3 regions of the Streptomyces sp. NPDC039430 genome follow, and region 3 is predicted to be linked to each of the others. Evidence: riboswitches for the same ligand, from Rfam matches in the RefSeq annotation. Region 3 holds a riboswitch; each other region holds the start of a gene.

Evidence for each region. Region 3 has a riboswitch for cyclic di-AMP ahead of ACZ7LS_RS28875 (C40 family peptidase). Riboswitches for the same ligand answer to the same signal wherever they lie in the genome.
Region 1: another riboswitch for cyclic di-AMP. It lies ahead of ACZ7LS_RS22440 (M23 family metallopeptidase); the one in region 3 lies ahead of ACZ7LS_RS28875 (C40 family peptidase).
Region 2: another riboswitch for cyclic di-AMP. It lies ahead of ACZ7LS_RS25880 (M23 family metallopeptidase); the one in region 3 lies ahead of ACZ7LS_RS28875 (C40 family peptidase).

What each region holds. Positions count from the first base shown of each region.
Region 1 is NZ_JBVKAK010000009.1:21,868-26,566, reverse strand. Features, by position in the region: gene ACZ7LS_RS22460 (HAD family hydrolase) at 1-16, opposite strand, end outside; gene ACZ7LS_RS22455 (hypothetical protein) at 82-291, shown strand; tRNA gene ACZ7LS_RS22450 (tRNA-Met) at 353-426, shown strand; gene ACZ7LS_RS22445 (PP2C family protein-serine/threonine phosphatase) at 838-2,094, shown strand; cyclic di-AMP (ydaO/yuaA leader) riboswitch at 2,392-2,545, shown strand; gene ACZ7LS_RS22440 (M23 family metallopeptidase) at 2,557-3,582, shown strand; gene ACZ7LS_RS22435 (aldo/keto reductase) at 3,784-4,699, shown strand, end outside.
Region 2 is NZ_JBVKAK010000011.1:38,257-42,955, forward strand. Features, by position in the region: gene ACZ7LS_RS25865 (STM4012 family radical SAM protein) at 1-325, shown strand, start outside; gene ACZ7LS_RS25870 (STM4011 family radical SAM protein) at 331-1,224, shown strand; gene ACZ7LS_RS25875 (SGNH/GDSL hydrolase family protein) at 1,214-2,038, opposite strand; gene ACZ7LS_RS25880 (M23 family metallopeptidase) at 2,209-3,261, opposite strand; cyclic di-AMP (ydaO/yuaA leader) riboswitch at 3,266-3,430, opposite strand; gene ACZ7LS_RS25885 (tyrosine-protein phosphatase) at 3,875-4,687, shown strand.
Region 3 is NZ_JBVKAK010000014.1:119,857-124,555, forward strand. Features, by position in the region: gene ACZ7LS_RS28865 (tetratricopeptide repeat protein) at 1-936, shown strand, start outside; gene ACZ7LS_RS28870 (ATP-dependent Clp protease proteolytic subunit) at 1,256-1,903, shown strand; cyclic di-AMP (ydaO/yuaA leader) riboswitch at 2,247-2,418, shown strand; gene ACZ7LS_RS28875 (C40 family peptidase) at 2,422-2,895, shown strand; gene ACZ7LS_RS28880 (ATP-binding protein) at 3,024-3,464, opposite strand; gene ACZ7LS_RS28885 (helix-turn-helix domain-containing protein) at 3,721-4,575, shown strand; gene ACZ7LS_RS28890 (DUF397 domain-containing protein) at 4,584-4,699, shown strand, end outside.

The sequences.
Region 1 (4,699 bases), on a different contig from region 3:
ACACGATGGTTTCAATCACCGGTGTAAGCGTAGGGGGACACGCTCTGCCGATTGTCAGTGGCTGGCCGTAGCCTTGGTCCTATGTTCGCTTCCTCGTCCACTTCTTCCCCCGCTTCCGGTGACGGCGACTCGTTACGCGCTGTCAGGTCTGCCGCTGTCGTCAACGCGGAGATCCGTGCCCTGTGGGCGCGCGCCGGTGGCGCGCTGCCGCCCGCCGAGCAGGAGCGCTACCAGCGGCTTCTGGTGGAGTGGGCCGCCGCGGTCCGTGCCGATGTCGTCGAGGCCGCCTAGCCCGTCCGTGCGCCGAGTGGTGATGATCTTGCTCCGGATGGCGTAGAGTTGCATTCAACGGCGCGGGGTGGAGCAGCTCGGTAGCTCGCTGGGCTCATAACCCAGAGGTCGCAGGTTCAAATCCTGTCCCCGCTACTGGAAGAAAACGAAGGCCCGGATTCCTGGTGAATCCGGGCCTTCGTCGTGTCCACCCGGGCCCGGACCGGCCGCCGGTACGGGTACGAGCGGACCGGCTGCCGGTCCGCTCGCTCCGGGCCCGGATTCCGTCGTGGCCTCGATGACGCGCGCTCCCCGTCGACCATGACAAGTACGGTGAAGGTACGGCTGTGCTCGTGCGGGACGCCATGAGGGTGTACGCCGGGCGCCAGCCGACCGACTGATCGGGGCCGTCGGCCGATCGGTGCGCCGGAGCACCGGCCGGGCCGGCGGGGCCGCTCGCCGTAGCCCACTCGGCCGACGGCGAGTCGCCACCCGGGATGGCAGCGGCCAGCCTGATGGAGCGCGGCACCGTCCGCAGCAGTCGGCGGACCGGGCAGGAGACCACTGGTGTGGAGACTGAGGAAGCTCGGAAAGGGCACGGGCGGCACAGGCCGGCGGGCGGCTGAGGACGCCGGTATCTGGGCAGGTCGCGGAACGGGTTTCTGGACGGCCGGTGACAACGTCCGCGGCGGCGGCCGGTATCCCGCGGGACGCGGCCGTACCGGACGCAGGCTGGTACGGGTGCTGCCCGTGCTGGTGATCGTCGCCGGGGTGATCTTCGACCTCGTGACCCCGACGCGCGTCACCGCGTCCCCCCTCTTCGCCGCGGCTCCGCTGGTCGCCGCCCCGTTCTATCCGATGGCAGGCACGCTCGTCATCGCCCTCACCTCGCTGGTCGCCGAGGTGGTGCTGCACATCCACGCGGACACCCAGTTCCAGGTGGAGTCGATCAGCGAGGTGCTGACGGTGCTGGTCGTGTCCCTGCTGGCGCTGTACATCAACGGTGTCGTACGGCGCAGCGGTGAGCGGCTGGCCTCCGCCCGCATCATCGCCGAGACCGCCCAGCGCGCGGTGCTGCCCAGACCCGCCGAACGGATCGGGGGGCTGCGGATCGCCGCGCGGTACGAGGCGGCGCAGGAGGGCGCGTTCATCGGCGGGGACCTCTTCGCCGTACAGGACACGCCGTACGGGGTGCGGCTGGTGGTCGGGGATGTACGGGGGAAGGGTCTTGACGCGGTCGAAGCGGTGGCGGTGGTCATCGGGTCCTTCCGGGAGGCCGCCGAGCAGGAGAGTTCGCTGGAGGCGGTCGCGCAGCGGCTGGAGCGGGCTCTCCGGCGGGAGGGGACACGGCAGGACGCGCTCGATATCTTCGAGGGGTTCACGACGGCCGTACTGGCCGAGATCCCGCACGACGAGGGTGTGGTGCGGCTGGTCAACCGCGGCCACCCCGAGCCGCTGCTGGTGTGCGGCGACGGCGAGGTGCGGATGCTCGTCGCGACCGACCCCGCGCTGCCGCTCGGGATGAGCGAACTGGGTATGTGGCCGGACCGCGCCGAGCAGGCCGCGTATCCGGAAGGCGCGACGCTGCTCTTCTATACGGACGGGCTGACCGAGGCGCGTGATGCCCACGGGGTTTTCTACGTCCCGCGCGAACGGCTCGACGGCCGGGTCTTCCAGGGGCCCGACGAGATGCTCCAGGCGCTCATCGACGATGTGCGGCGGCACACGGGCGGCGGGAGCCAGGACGACATGGCGCTGCTGGCGGTCAGCCGGCCCTCGGAGGGTGAGCCGGAGCGGCGCAGGACCATGCCCTTGGTGCCGTGAGACGGCCGGAGCCATCAGCCGGCGTCGTCAGCCGGATCGCCGGACGGATGCGTCCGGCCGGACCCCTCGCCACCGTCCGTAGTCGAGAGGTATCCCTCCGCATAACATTTGACACACCGTCAGAAATGCGAGCCGCCCTGATGGGCCGTCAACTCGCCCGATTCCGTTCCCTTCCGTCCCGGTACGTCCGATGCGAAGTCGTTAACGATCACCCGGAACAGCTTGGAATAAGGCCCGGGTCTCTATTAACGTTCGATAACGCAGCGCGGTCGTCCCAGCCGTCGTAAGAGATGGCACCGTGCGCACGCGCCGAATCCCGCAAGGGAACCGGGGAACCACCAATTGGGGTGAATCGGGTGTTTTCTGTCGCCTTGTGCGGCAGGAGCGCTCGTAGGAGACCTTCCTGCTCCGAACCCGTCAGCTAACCCGGTAGGCGAGAAGGAAGGAAAGGAGTACGCCTCAGTGGCGTCCAACAAGCCTGCCCCCGAAGCCCTCTTCGAAACGCGCTCCCACGGCGACGAGCCGGACAGGGCATGGGGGGAATGGAATCCCACCGAGGAGTCCATACGGCCCGTACGCGGCCGGCATCGCGTCGCCAAGCAGCGCGGACTGGCCCGTAGCTCCACCGTCCTCGGCGTGGGCGTCATCGCCGCCGTCGGCGCGGGCGGCATCGCCACCGCGCAGGACAAGCCCGCGGTCTCCATATCCCTGCCCGACGCGATCGCGGACAATCTTCCGGACGCCAAGTCTCTGCCGGGAATGGGCTCGCTCGCCTCGGACGACTCCGAGTCCGAGGTGCTCGCCGCCCCGCTCACCACCGCCGGGCTCACGGCCTCGGACACCGAACAGGGCGCCACCGACGCGGGAGAGGCGCTGCGCGCCCGTATCCTCCAGCAGGCCGAGGCGCAGCAGACCGGGGCCGACGCGGCGCAGAAGGCGGCCGCGGAGTCGGCGGCGGCCGAGAAGGCCGCGGCCGAGGCCAAGAAGCAGCAGTCCGAGGCCGAGAAGAAGATCGAAGAGGCGAAGAAGAAGGCCGAGGCCGAGGCCAGGGCCAAGGCGGAGAAGGCGCGGCTGGCCAAGCTGGCCGCCAGCTACGCGATCCCCACCTCCTCGTACACGATCACCTCGACCTACGGTCAGGCCGGCTCGCTGTGGTCCTCCGGCCAGCACACCGGCCTGGACTTCGCCGCGCCGACGGGCACCCCGCTCAAGGCCGTGCACAGCGGCACCGTCAAGTCGGCCGGCTGGTCGGGCTCGTACGGATACCGCACGGTCCTGGAGCTCGATGACGGCACGGAGATCTGGTACGCCCACCAGTCCTCGATCAGCGTGAGCGCCGGGCAGAAGGTCAGCACCGGCGAGGTCATCGGCAGGGTCGGCGCGACCGGCAACGTGACCGGCGCCCATCTGCACCTCGAAGTCCACACGGCGGGCGGCTCGGGCATCGACCCGATGAGCTGGCTGCGCGGCAAGGGCCTCAACCCGTAGACCTCGTCTCCACGGACCTTCCCCCGCGAGCCTGTGGGCCCGCGAGCCTGTGGGCTCGTGGGCCCGTTGGGTTCGCGAGCCCGTTGGGTTCGTGGGGCCGCGGTTTCGTGGGGCCGCGAGTTCGGCGGACATTCCCCCATACGGTCCCTATCGGGGCGTGGAGCGGAATAGGGCGGACCCCTTCGGGAGTTGCAGCCGCCTATGACCGCTCTGCGCCCACTGGGCTCTTCCGATCTGCACGTCTTCCCGCTCGCCCTCGGCGGCAATGTCTTCGGCTGGACCGCCGACGAGACGGCCTCCTTCGCCGTCCTCGACGCGTACGCCGCCGCAGGCGGGAACTTCATCGACACCGCCGACCTGTACTCCGCCTGGGTGCCGGGCCACAAGGGCGGTGAATCCGAGACCGTCATCGGCAACTGGATCGCCTCGCGCGGCAATCGCTCCGAGGTGCTGGTCGCGACCAAGGTCGGCGGGCACCCGCAGTACAAGGGGCTCCGGGCCGCCACCATCAAGGCCGGCGTCGAGGAGTCCCTGCGTCGGCTCCGTACGGACTACATCGACCTCTACTACACGCACTTCGACGACCCCGAGGTCCCGGTCGAGGAGATCGTCACCGCCCTCGACCAGCTGGTGACGGCGGGCAAGGTCCGCGCGCTCGGCGCCTCCAACATCAGCGCGGAGCGGCTGGCCGCCTCGCTCGCCTTCTCGGAGCGCGAGGGGCTGGCCCGCTATGTGGCGCTCCAGCCGCACTACAACCTGGTCTCGCGGGACACGTACGAGGGCGAGCTGCAGGACACCGTCCGGCGTCACGGCCTCTCGGCCGTGCCGTACTTCGCGCTGGCCTCGGGCTTCCTCACCGGCAAGTACCGTCCCGGGACCACGGTCGACAGTCCCCGCGCCGACCGCGCGGCCACGTATCTGGAGTCCGAGCGGGGCAGCAAGGTCCTGACCGCGCTGGACCGGATCGCCGGGGCGCGGGGCGCCGAGGTCGCGACCGTCGCACTGGCCTGGCTGGCGGCGCAGCCGACGGTGGTCGCACCGCTCGCGTCCGCGCGTACGACCGAGCAGTTGCCCGCGCTGCTGGCGGCGGCGGCCCTTGAGCTGACGGCGGAGGAGC
Region 2 (4,699 bases), on a different contig from region 3:
CTATACGGCGACGGAGGACTTCTCCCGCGCGGAGGTCGGCCGGCGGATCGACGAGGACGAGGCGCGCCGCCGTCATCTCCTCCAGTCCCTCCTCCAGGCCGGCGGGATGGCGGAGGCGGGCTACCGCGAGCGGTTCGGCTCCGGCCCAGCCGAGGACTTCCCGGTCGAGCTGGCCCGGTTCGCGTCCGCCGGCTGGCTCGACCAGAGCGCGCCGGCCGGTCTGCTGCGCCTCTCCCCCGAGGGGCTCGCGTACTCGGACGCGCTGGGCCCGGCGCTCTTCTCCCCCGCCGTACGCGCCGCGATGGCCGCGTACGAGAGGAAGTGAGGTCCATGGACCTGACGATCCTCTACCGCGGCCCGCTCGCCTCCTGCGACTACGACTGCCCGTACTGCCCGTTCGCCAAGCGCCGCGACAGCCGGGACCAACTGCGCGCGGACCGGGCCGCCCTGGAGCGCTTCACCGCCTGGGCGTCGGAGCAGCGGGAGGACAGGCTGTCGGTGCTGTTCACCCCGTGGGGCGAGGGGCTGGTGCGGTCCTGGTACCGGCGCGCCCTCACCGAGCTGTCCGGGCTGCCGCACATCGGCCGCGTGGCGATCCAGACGAATCTCAGCTGCCGCACGGACTGGCTGGCGGACGCCGATCCCGCGAAGCTCGCCCTGTGGTGTACGTACCACCCGGGCCAGACGCCCTACGACCGCTTTCTCGCGAAGACCCATGAGCTGGCGGACCGGTCGATCCGGTTCAGTGTGGGGGTCGTCGGCCTTCCGGACCATCTGGAGCATGCCCGCCGGCTGCGCGCGGACCTGCCCCAGGAGGTGTATCTCTGGATCAACGCGGCCGAGGGGCACGGCTATACGGACGAGGAGGCCGACCGCTGGACGGCTCTCGATCCGCTCTTCCCCTACAGCCGCAGCCCGCACCGCTCGGCCGGTCTGCCCTGCCGTACGGGCGAGTCGGTGATCTCGGTGGACGGCGAGGGGACGGTGCGGCGCTGCCACTTCGTCCGCGCCGAGCTCGGCAATCTCTACGACGGGTCCTACCGGCGGGCGCTGGCTCCGCGGGCGTGCCCGCTGGCGGTGTGCGACTGCCATATCGGCTATGTACATCTGGAGACGCTGCCGTTGTACGACGTCTTCGCCGGAGGGGTGCTGGAGCGGATCCCGGCGGGGATACGACCGGCCGGACCCACCACGGCTGGGGAGTCTCCGCGGATCAGTGTTTGAGGGGCAGAAGGTCGGGGCGTTTCGCCTCGACATGATCGCCGGACGACTCGCCGCGCAGCCGTCGCCCGATCCACGGCACCAGATACTCGCGCGCCCAGTGGATGTTGTCGCGCCGCACCTCCAGCGTTCCGCGCGGGGGCTGTGGCGGCCATGGCTGATCCGGGTCCGCGGGCACATCGAGGCCGAGCACCTGCGCGGCGCGCAACGCGACGCGGGTGTGCCCCTCGGGTGACAGATGCAGCCGGTCGCCGTCCCAGGCGCGCCTGTCCTGGACGGACTTGAGCGACCAGAGATCGAGCACCGGGCAGTCGTAGCGGTCCGCGATGGCCCGCACATGGGCGGTGTACGTGGCGATCTTGCCGCGCAGATGGCGCAGCACGGGCACGCCCCGGGTGTCGAAGCCGGTGGTCACCATGACCGTGCCGACTGCGCCGGAGAGATCGGCGACGGCCCGCTCGAAACGTTCGGCGACATCGTCGGGGTCGGTGCCGGGCCGGATGATGTCATTGCCGCCGGCGCAGAACGTCACCAGATCCGGGGCGAGTTCCTTCGCGCGCGGTATCTGTTCGTCGACGATCTGGTCGAGGAGCCGGCCGCGTACGGCGAGATTGGCGTACCGGAAATGGCCGTGGGCGGTGTTCTCCGTCGCACCCGAGACCGCCAGTTGGTCGGCGAGCAGGACCGCGAACCGGTCCGCCCAGCCGACATATGTCCCGTCGGGGCCCGGATCACCCACCCCCTCGGTGAAGCTGTCGCCGATCGCCGCGTAGGACCCGAGTACGCCATTTCTTCTTGATCTCGAATCGTCTGCCACAGCACCACATCATTCACCGGCATATGTGACCTACGCGACCGTAAGGAGGGGTTGACGCCGGGTGAGATATGCCATCGGTCAAGATTCGGCCAAGCGGGAATAGCCGCAAACCTCCGCTGCCCGGCACGGAAAGTGCCGGGCAGCGGAATGGGCCGAGGTGATCTGACGGGTCAGAGGTTGACGCCGTGCTCCCGGAGGTAGGCGACCGGGTCGACGTCCGAGCCGTACTCGGGGCCGGTGCGGATCTCGAAGTGCAGGTGCGGTCCGGTGGAATTGCCCGTGGAACCGGAGAGTCCGATCTGCTGGCCCGCGCTGACGGTGTCGCCCGCGGAGACCTCCAGGGACGACAGGTGGCCGTACTGCGAGTACATGCCGTCGCTGTGCTGGATGACGATCTGGTTGCCGTACGAGCCGCCCCAGCCGGCCGTCACGACCGTGCCGTCGCCGACCGCCTTGACGGGGGTGCCCGAGGACGCCGAGAAGTCGACACCGGTGTGGTAGCCGCTGGACCAGCTGGAGCCGGAGGCGCGGTACGGCGTGGAGGTGGGTCCGTCGACCGGCGCGGTGAAGCCGGAACCGGTGCTCGGCTCCGCGGTGTCGGCGGCGGGGGCCTGTTCGGCGGCCGAGGCGGCGGACTCGTCCGTCGAGCCGCTCGACGACGAGTCGCCGGACGCGGTGTCGCCGGACGACGCGGTGGCGGAGTCGGCCGAGGAGGAATCGGCGGTGTCGGCGGGCGAGGAGGCGGTGTCGGCCGAGGAGCTGGAGGGCTCCGCCGGAGCCTCGGACGGGGAACTCGCCGCGGCCCTCGCGCCGAGGGTCAGCTTGAGGCCCGGGTGGATCAGCGACGGGTTGTCGCCGACGGCCTCGCGGTTGTCCTGGTACAGCTTGTGCCAGCCGCCGCGGACATGGTGCTCGACGGCGATCTTCGAGAGATAGTCCCCGGCGACCACGGTGTAGGTCCTCGCGACCTTGGTGGCGGCGGCCCGGACGGCGGCCTGCTTCGTCTCGGCCCGCTGCTGGGCGCCGGACAGATTCTGGGCCGTGTGCGCCGAGGCGGGAACAGCGGCCTGCGGGGCGGTCGCGGGAGCGGCCTTCTCCGCGGCGTGCGCGCCGGTGGCGCCGATGAGCGGAAGCGCGATGGCCGCGCCACCCGTGCCGGCGGCGATGAATCCGCGCGAGATGGGATTGGTCTTGGGACGGCGGTGCTTACCCTTCGCGGGCATGGCGAATTCCTCTCCGGCGCCTGCGAGGTGAGCTGTCGGGTTCGGGCTGGAGCTGCCCGGCCGCGCGTGGTGCGCGACTTCACCCCAAGCCGTCCGGAGTTCCGGACCGGCGTACTACCTGGGTCCCCCGCTCCTGCCACGCGTTGATGGATGGATGCGAATTCCAAGCGGCGGCAGGATTCGGCGATCCGCTCGGATTGAGGCTGAAGGTAAGCGAGCCGGACGGCCGGAACAAGATGCCGTATTCCCGCGGTCGCACCCGTTCCGGATATCGCCCGGGTTATCCGGTCACCCTGTGTGGATTCCGGTCTCCAATTTCCTTACGGGGGAGCAATTCCCCTTCCCGATACCACCACGCAACGTCACGGATATGATCCTGCTCACGGCCCCGAGCCCATCTCCCCCGCGACCGGGGCAGGTTATACGGAATCACCCATTCCGGACAGATGGGCATGTGGGCGATATTCACCGGCACAGCGTGTCCGAATAATGCGCTTCTGCCCCCTCGGGCGCTGGGCTGATTGCTACAGGTTGCCTGAGGAACAAATGTCGTAGGGTCGGGAATCGACATCGTCGGCGAGCCGCGCCGACGGCAGACACGGAGGAGCACGCCGTGACGCAGCAGCTGCCGCAGGTCCCGTCGACAGAGCCCGAGTTGTCCGGCGTGCGCAACTTCCGCGACGTGGGCGGGCTGCCGACCACGGACGGCCGGCGGGTGGCCCACGGCAGGCTCTTCCGCAGCGGGCATCTCGCCAACGCCACCCCGGCCGACGCCGCCTTCCTCACCTCCCTCGGCCTGCACACCATCTTCGACTTCCGCAACGGCGCCGATCTGAAGCTCGACGGCGCGGACGTGGAGCTGCCCGGCGTACGCAATGTGAACCTGCCGCTCACCGATCCGGCGGACGGCGCCGAGTTCTGGCTGATGGTGCGGGACGGCGATCTCGACCAGCTGCGCTCGCTCCTCTCGGACGGCAAGGCGGCGAACCGGATGATCGACTCGTACCGGACGATCATCACGGAACGCACCGCCGAGCACAGCCGCGTCCTGCACTCGCTCGCCGAGGACAGCGTCCCCGCGCTCATGCACTGCGCGGCGGGCAAGGACCGGGCGGGGCTCTCCATCGCGGTGTCCCTGCTCGCCGTCGGGGTGGAGCCCGAGGCGATCGAGGCCGACTACCTCAAGTCGAACGACCCGAGCCGCCGCTACCCGATCCGCCGCAGCGACAGCTCGTCCGCCGGGATGTCCTCGGAGGTGATGGAGCTCCTCAGTCCGCTCTTCGACGCTCGCGCCGAGTACCTCGCGGCGGCCTTCGAGACCATCGAGAAGACCTGGGGCACCACGGACCGCTATCTGACCGAGGGGCTCGGGCTCGCCCCCGAGACCCGCGAGCGGCTCCGCGCCCGCCTTCTCGACGAGGGCTGACCGAGCGACGGC
Region 3 (4,699 bases):
CCGTCACCGGCACACACCGCGGGCCCCCGGGCCACCCCGGCGGACGTCCAGCGCCTGCGCTGGATGGTCCATATCTTCGCGGACCTCATGGAACGCCACGGCGGAGCCCACGCGCGTACCGCCCTGACCGCCTATCTGACCGACGACACGAGCCGTCTCCTCGCCGCTCCCGCCCGTCCCTCCCTGCGCCGGGAGTTGTTGAGCGGTGCGGGGCAACTCACCCATCTGCTCGCCCGTATGAGCATGGACGCGGGCCATCCGAGCCTCGCCCAGCGTTACTTCACGGCGGCGCTGGAACTCGCCCGCGAAGCCGACGACCGCGGCCTCTTCGCGACCACCCTGCGCGCCATGAGTACTCAGGCCCTGCACCTCGGGTTCGAGGAGCACGCCGGAGATCTCGCGGACGCGGCCGTCAACACCGCCGGCCGGCGCGCCGACCCGGCTCTCCGGGCCTTCGTCCTGAGCCAGCGCGCGCTCACCCACGCCCGCGCGCGGCGCCGCCGTGAGGCCGTCAGGGATCTCACGGCGGCGGAGACGCAGCACGACCGCGCGACCGGCCTGCCGGGACCGTTCACCCACTACCCCCGGCCCGGACTCGACTACCAGCACGGCAGGACCCTGATCGCCCTGGGGGACACCGCGGGGGCGACGCGGCTCTTCACCGGCGCGGCCGAGGCCCGTGCCGAGGACCGCCACAGATCAAGCGCCCTCACCCGGGCGCGGCTCGCCGACACGCTCCTGACCCTCGGTCACCTGGAGGAGTCCTGTGCCCAGTGGCACGTCTTCCTCGACCACTACCCGAGTCTGCGGTCGGCCCCCGCCGACCAGGCGCTCAGACGTCTGCGCGGATCTCTGAACGGATTCCGGAGCCGGCCGTACGCCGCCGCCGTGCTCCACCGCGCCCGGGGCCTCACCGCCCCGCCGTCGCATCTCTGAGCGGTGCCTGTCCGGTCGGGGCGTATCCGATCGGGGCGGCCCTGACCGGGGCGTCCGCAACGGGCTGAAAGCAAAAGGATCGTCCATGCCCGAGGTGTAGCGCCACGCCGCCACCGGCGGACCGCCGGAGCGGGCGAGGCGCGGAGAGTGCACCCGCAGAATCGCTTCCTGTCTGCTCCATTCGACCGAACGCGCCCACGGCGAAAGCCTCTTGCTCCGGATCTCCCGGCAGATCCCGCACCTCACGTTCTGTACGTCCTGTACATTTTCTACGGAGCCCGCGAGAACCGCGAGACGCGCGTACGAGGAGAGGCACGCCATGAACCGTCCGTCAGCCCGCCACGTCCTGCCCGAGTTCACCGAGCGGACATCCAACGGGACCCGCACCCTCGACCCTTACTCCAAGCTCCTCGAAGAGCGGATCATCCTCCTCGGCACGCCGGTCGACGACACCGCGGCCAACGATGTGATCGCGCAGCTCATCCACCTCGAATACGCCGCGCCCGAACGGGACATCTCGCTCTACATCAACTCGCCCGGCGGGTCGATCAGCGCCATGTCCGCGATCTACGACACGATGCGGATCGTCACCTGCGACGTGGAGACCGTCTGCCTCGGACAGGCGGTCTCGACCGCTGCCGTACTGCTGGCCGCGGGCGCGCCGGGCAAGCGGCTGGCGCTGCCCGGCGCGCGGCTCGTCCTCCGGCAGCCCGGCATCGAGGAGCCGGTCCAGGGCCGGCCGTCCGACCTGGAGATCCACGCGCGGGAGATGCTCCGACTGCGGTCGCTGCTCACGTCCATGCTGGTGCGTCACACCGGGCAGAGCACCGAGCGGATCACCGAGGACATCGAGCGCGACACGTTCTTCGACGCGCCGGCCGCCCAGGCGTACGGACTGCTCGATCACGTCGTCAGGAACCGCAGGACGTCCCTCGACACGCCGCGCGATCCCTTCGGCGGGCGGTGAACGCCGGTGCCGGCACGGCGAGTCGTTCCCAGATGGGCGGCGTCCATACGGGAACGACTCGCACGTTCGGCGTATGAACTGTCCGGACGCGTGCGGGGTCCCAAGTTGCGCGAAGCGACCGGATGAGCCAGGCGCCGCGAACTCCCTTGCAGGTACGGCCCTCATCGGGGCTCATGCCGTCGGCGTGACACACCCCTTCGCCACCCTTTTGGGTCATCCGTGATGAACTTCACATATCGTCGTTTCGTCTCGGATATCCACCTGTTCCTGCGTCAAGATCCGTGGGACGACAAGCCCCCGCCACCGCGGCGGGGCGGTCCGGGCGGACGCCGAGTCCTGCCGCCGCAACCGGATGCCTGGTCGACAGGAGTGGATCGGCAGGAGTGGAGGACCCAGGCAGAACGGGACGACGCCCGGTGTGGTCGTCCCTCGGGGTGAAGTCGTGAGAGCGGCCGGGCAACTTCGCCAGCCCGAACCCGACAGGTCATCCTTCACAGGCGGCTGACGAAGGGTTGCGCATGACCGCGCAGACGAATGTCCCGTCTCTGCTCTCCAGGACCGGTGCGGTTTCGGTCCTCACACTCGCCGCGCTCGGCGGCACGATGCTCGTGCCCGGCGCCACGTCCGAGGCCGAGGCCGCCACGCGCGCGGTCAACGCCCTCAAGATCGCCGCCTCGAAGAAGGGCTCTCCGTACCGGTGGGGTGCCACGGGGCCCCATCGCTTCGACTGCTCCGGGCTGACGCTCTACTCGTTCAAGAAGGCCGGCAAGCAGCTCCCCCGTACGGCCCAGCAGCAGTACAACTCGTCCCGCCATATCTCCCCCTCCGAACGGCGCAAGGGCGACCTGGTGTTCTTCCACTGGGGCAACAGCGTCTACCACGTCGGGATCTATGCCGGCCGGGGGAGGATCTGGCACTCGCCCAAGACCGGGGCGCTGGTGCGGCTGGAGCGGATCTGGTCGCGGAGCGTCCTGTACGGCCGGGTGAACTGACCCCGGCCGCGGCACCGGCCCTCGCGCCACCACAGCCCCCTGACGCGGCGACGCCGGCGACATGCCGGAGGGGGCCGTCCCCGCCCCGGGCGGGGACGGCCCGGGATCCGGTCCCCGGCCGGCCGGTCTCAGCTCACGTCAGCCGCCACCGGGACCGTCCACGGCAGGACGATCCAGACCGTCTTGCCGCCCTCGGCGGTCGGGGTGACGGAGAGCTGTCCCCCCTGCTCGACCGTGAGCGAGCGGACGATCACCATGCCGCGGCCGTTGTCCTGCTGAACGGCCGCGGGCAGCCGTTGCGGCCAGCGCGGATGGCTGTCGGTGACCCCGACGCGCAGCTGCTCGTCACGTTCGAGCCGGACCTCCACGGTGAACGTGGGTGACTGGCCGAAGGTGTGCTGCACCGCGTTGGTGGCCAGTTCCGAGACGATCAGCCGGACCGTCTCGGCCATGTCCTCCCGCGCCGGCAGCCCCCACTCGGCCAGCAGGTCCACGACGTATCTTCGCGCCGCGGTGACCGAGGCGGGATCGCTCGGCAGGGTGATGGATGCTTCCTGGTGGTCTGCCATGGCGACGCCGTCCCTTTCCCGCCGGGCCTGGCTCCGGCACAGAGCGAATGACTGCGCGGACGGCCTCGGACCGTGCTTCGCGCCAGCCTCCCACTGATCGTGCCGTTCCCAGGGCCGATCCACCGAGATCTGCATATATCTGTCGCTCAAAGCGGTGAACTCTGCAACGCGAGACCGTATTTGGGCGCCGAAAAGATATCTTCTCCGCCGCGGCGCCCGAGGGCGCGACGAACACAGGGCGGGGAGGCAATCATTCATGCGGCATATTCCAGCGGTGCGCCGGCGCAGGCTCGGCGAGGAATTGCGCAAGCTGCGGCAGAGCGCGGGACTGACAAGCGGCCAGACCGCGCGGCTGCTCGGCTGGCATCAGTCGAAGGTCAGCCGGCTGGAGACGGGAGTGAGCGGGGTGAAGGACGAGGATCTGGCCGGACTGCTCGACGCGTTCGGTGTCACCGACGCACAACAACGGCTGCTGCTGGGCGCCTTGGCGGGGACCACCAGCAGCGGCCAGGGGTGGTGGATGGCGTACGGCGGCGTGATCCCGCCACAGTACCGGGACTTCATCAGCCTGGAGTCCCAGGCCCGTACCGCGCGCACGCTGGAGACTTCCGTGGTCCCCGGGCTGCTCCAGACCCCCGCGTACGCCCGTGCCGTGACCCGCGCGGCGCTCGGCGGACTGCCCGCCACGACGGTCGACTCCCTGGTCGAAGTGCGGCTCGCCCGCCAGGAGGTGCTGCGCACCGGCATACCCCTGGAGCTGCACGCCGTACTGGACGAGGCCGTTCTGCGCCGTCAGGTGGGCGGGCCCGGTGTGATGCGGGAGCAGCTGCTGCGGCTCTCGGAGCTGGCCCGTCTTCCGCATGTCTGTCTTCAGGTGCTGCCGTTCACGGCCGGCGGCTATGTAGGACTTACCGGCCCTTTCGTTATCTTCTCATTTCCGCACATCACTGATCTGGATTTGGTCGTTCTCGACCATTTGACGAATAGCCTCTATCTGGAGCGGAAAGAAGACCTTGAGGCGTACTGCGCGGCGTTCGGCACCATGCAGGCGCATGCCCTCTCGACAGAGGATTCATTGGATCTCATCGCCGGGATCGGTGACGGCGGCTAGGGAGCATCATGACCCCCCACCTGACATGTCCATCCGCATGGCATCGCAGCAGCTACAGCACCGGCGCGAACAACTGCGTGGAGTGCGCCCCCAACGCCGTGGGCGGACTGGCCGTACGTGACTC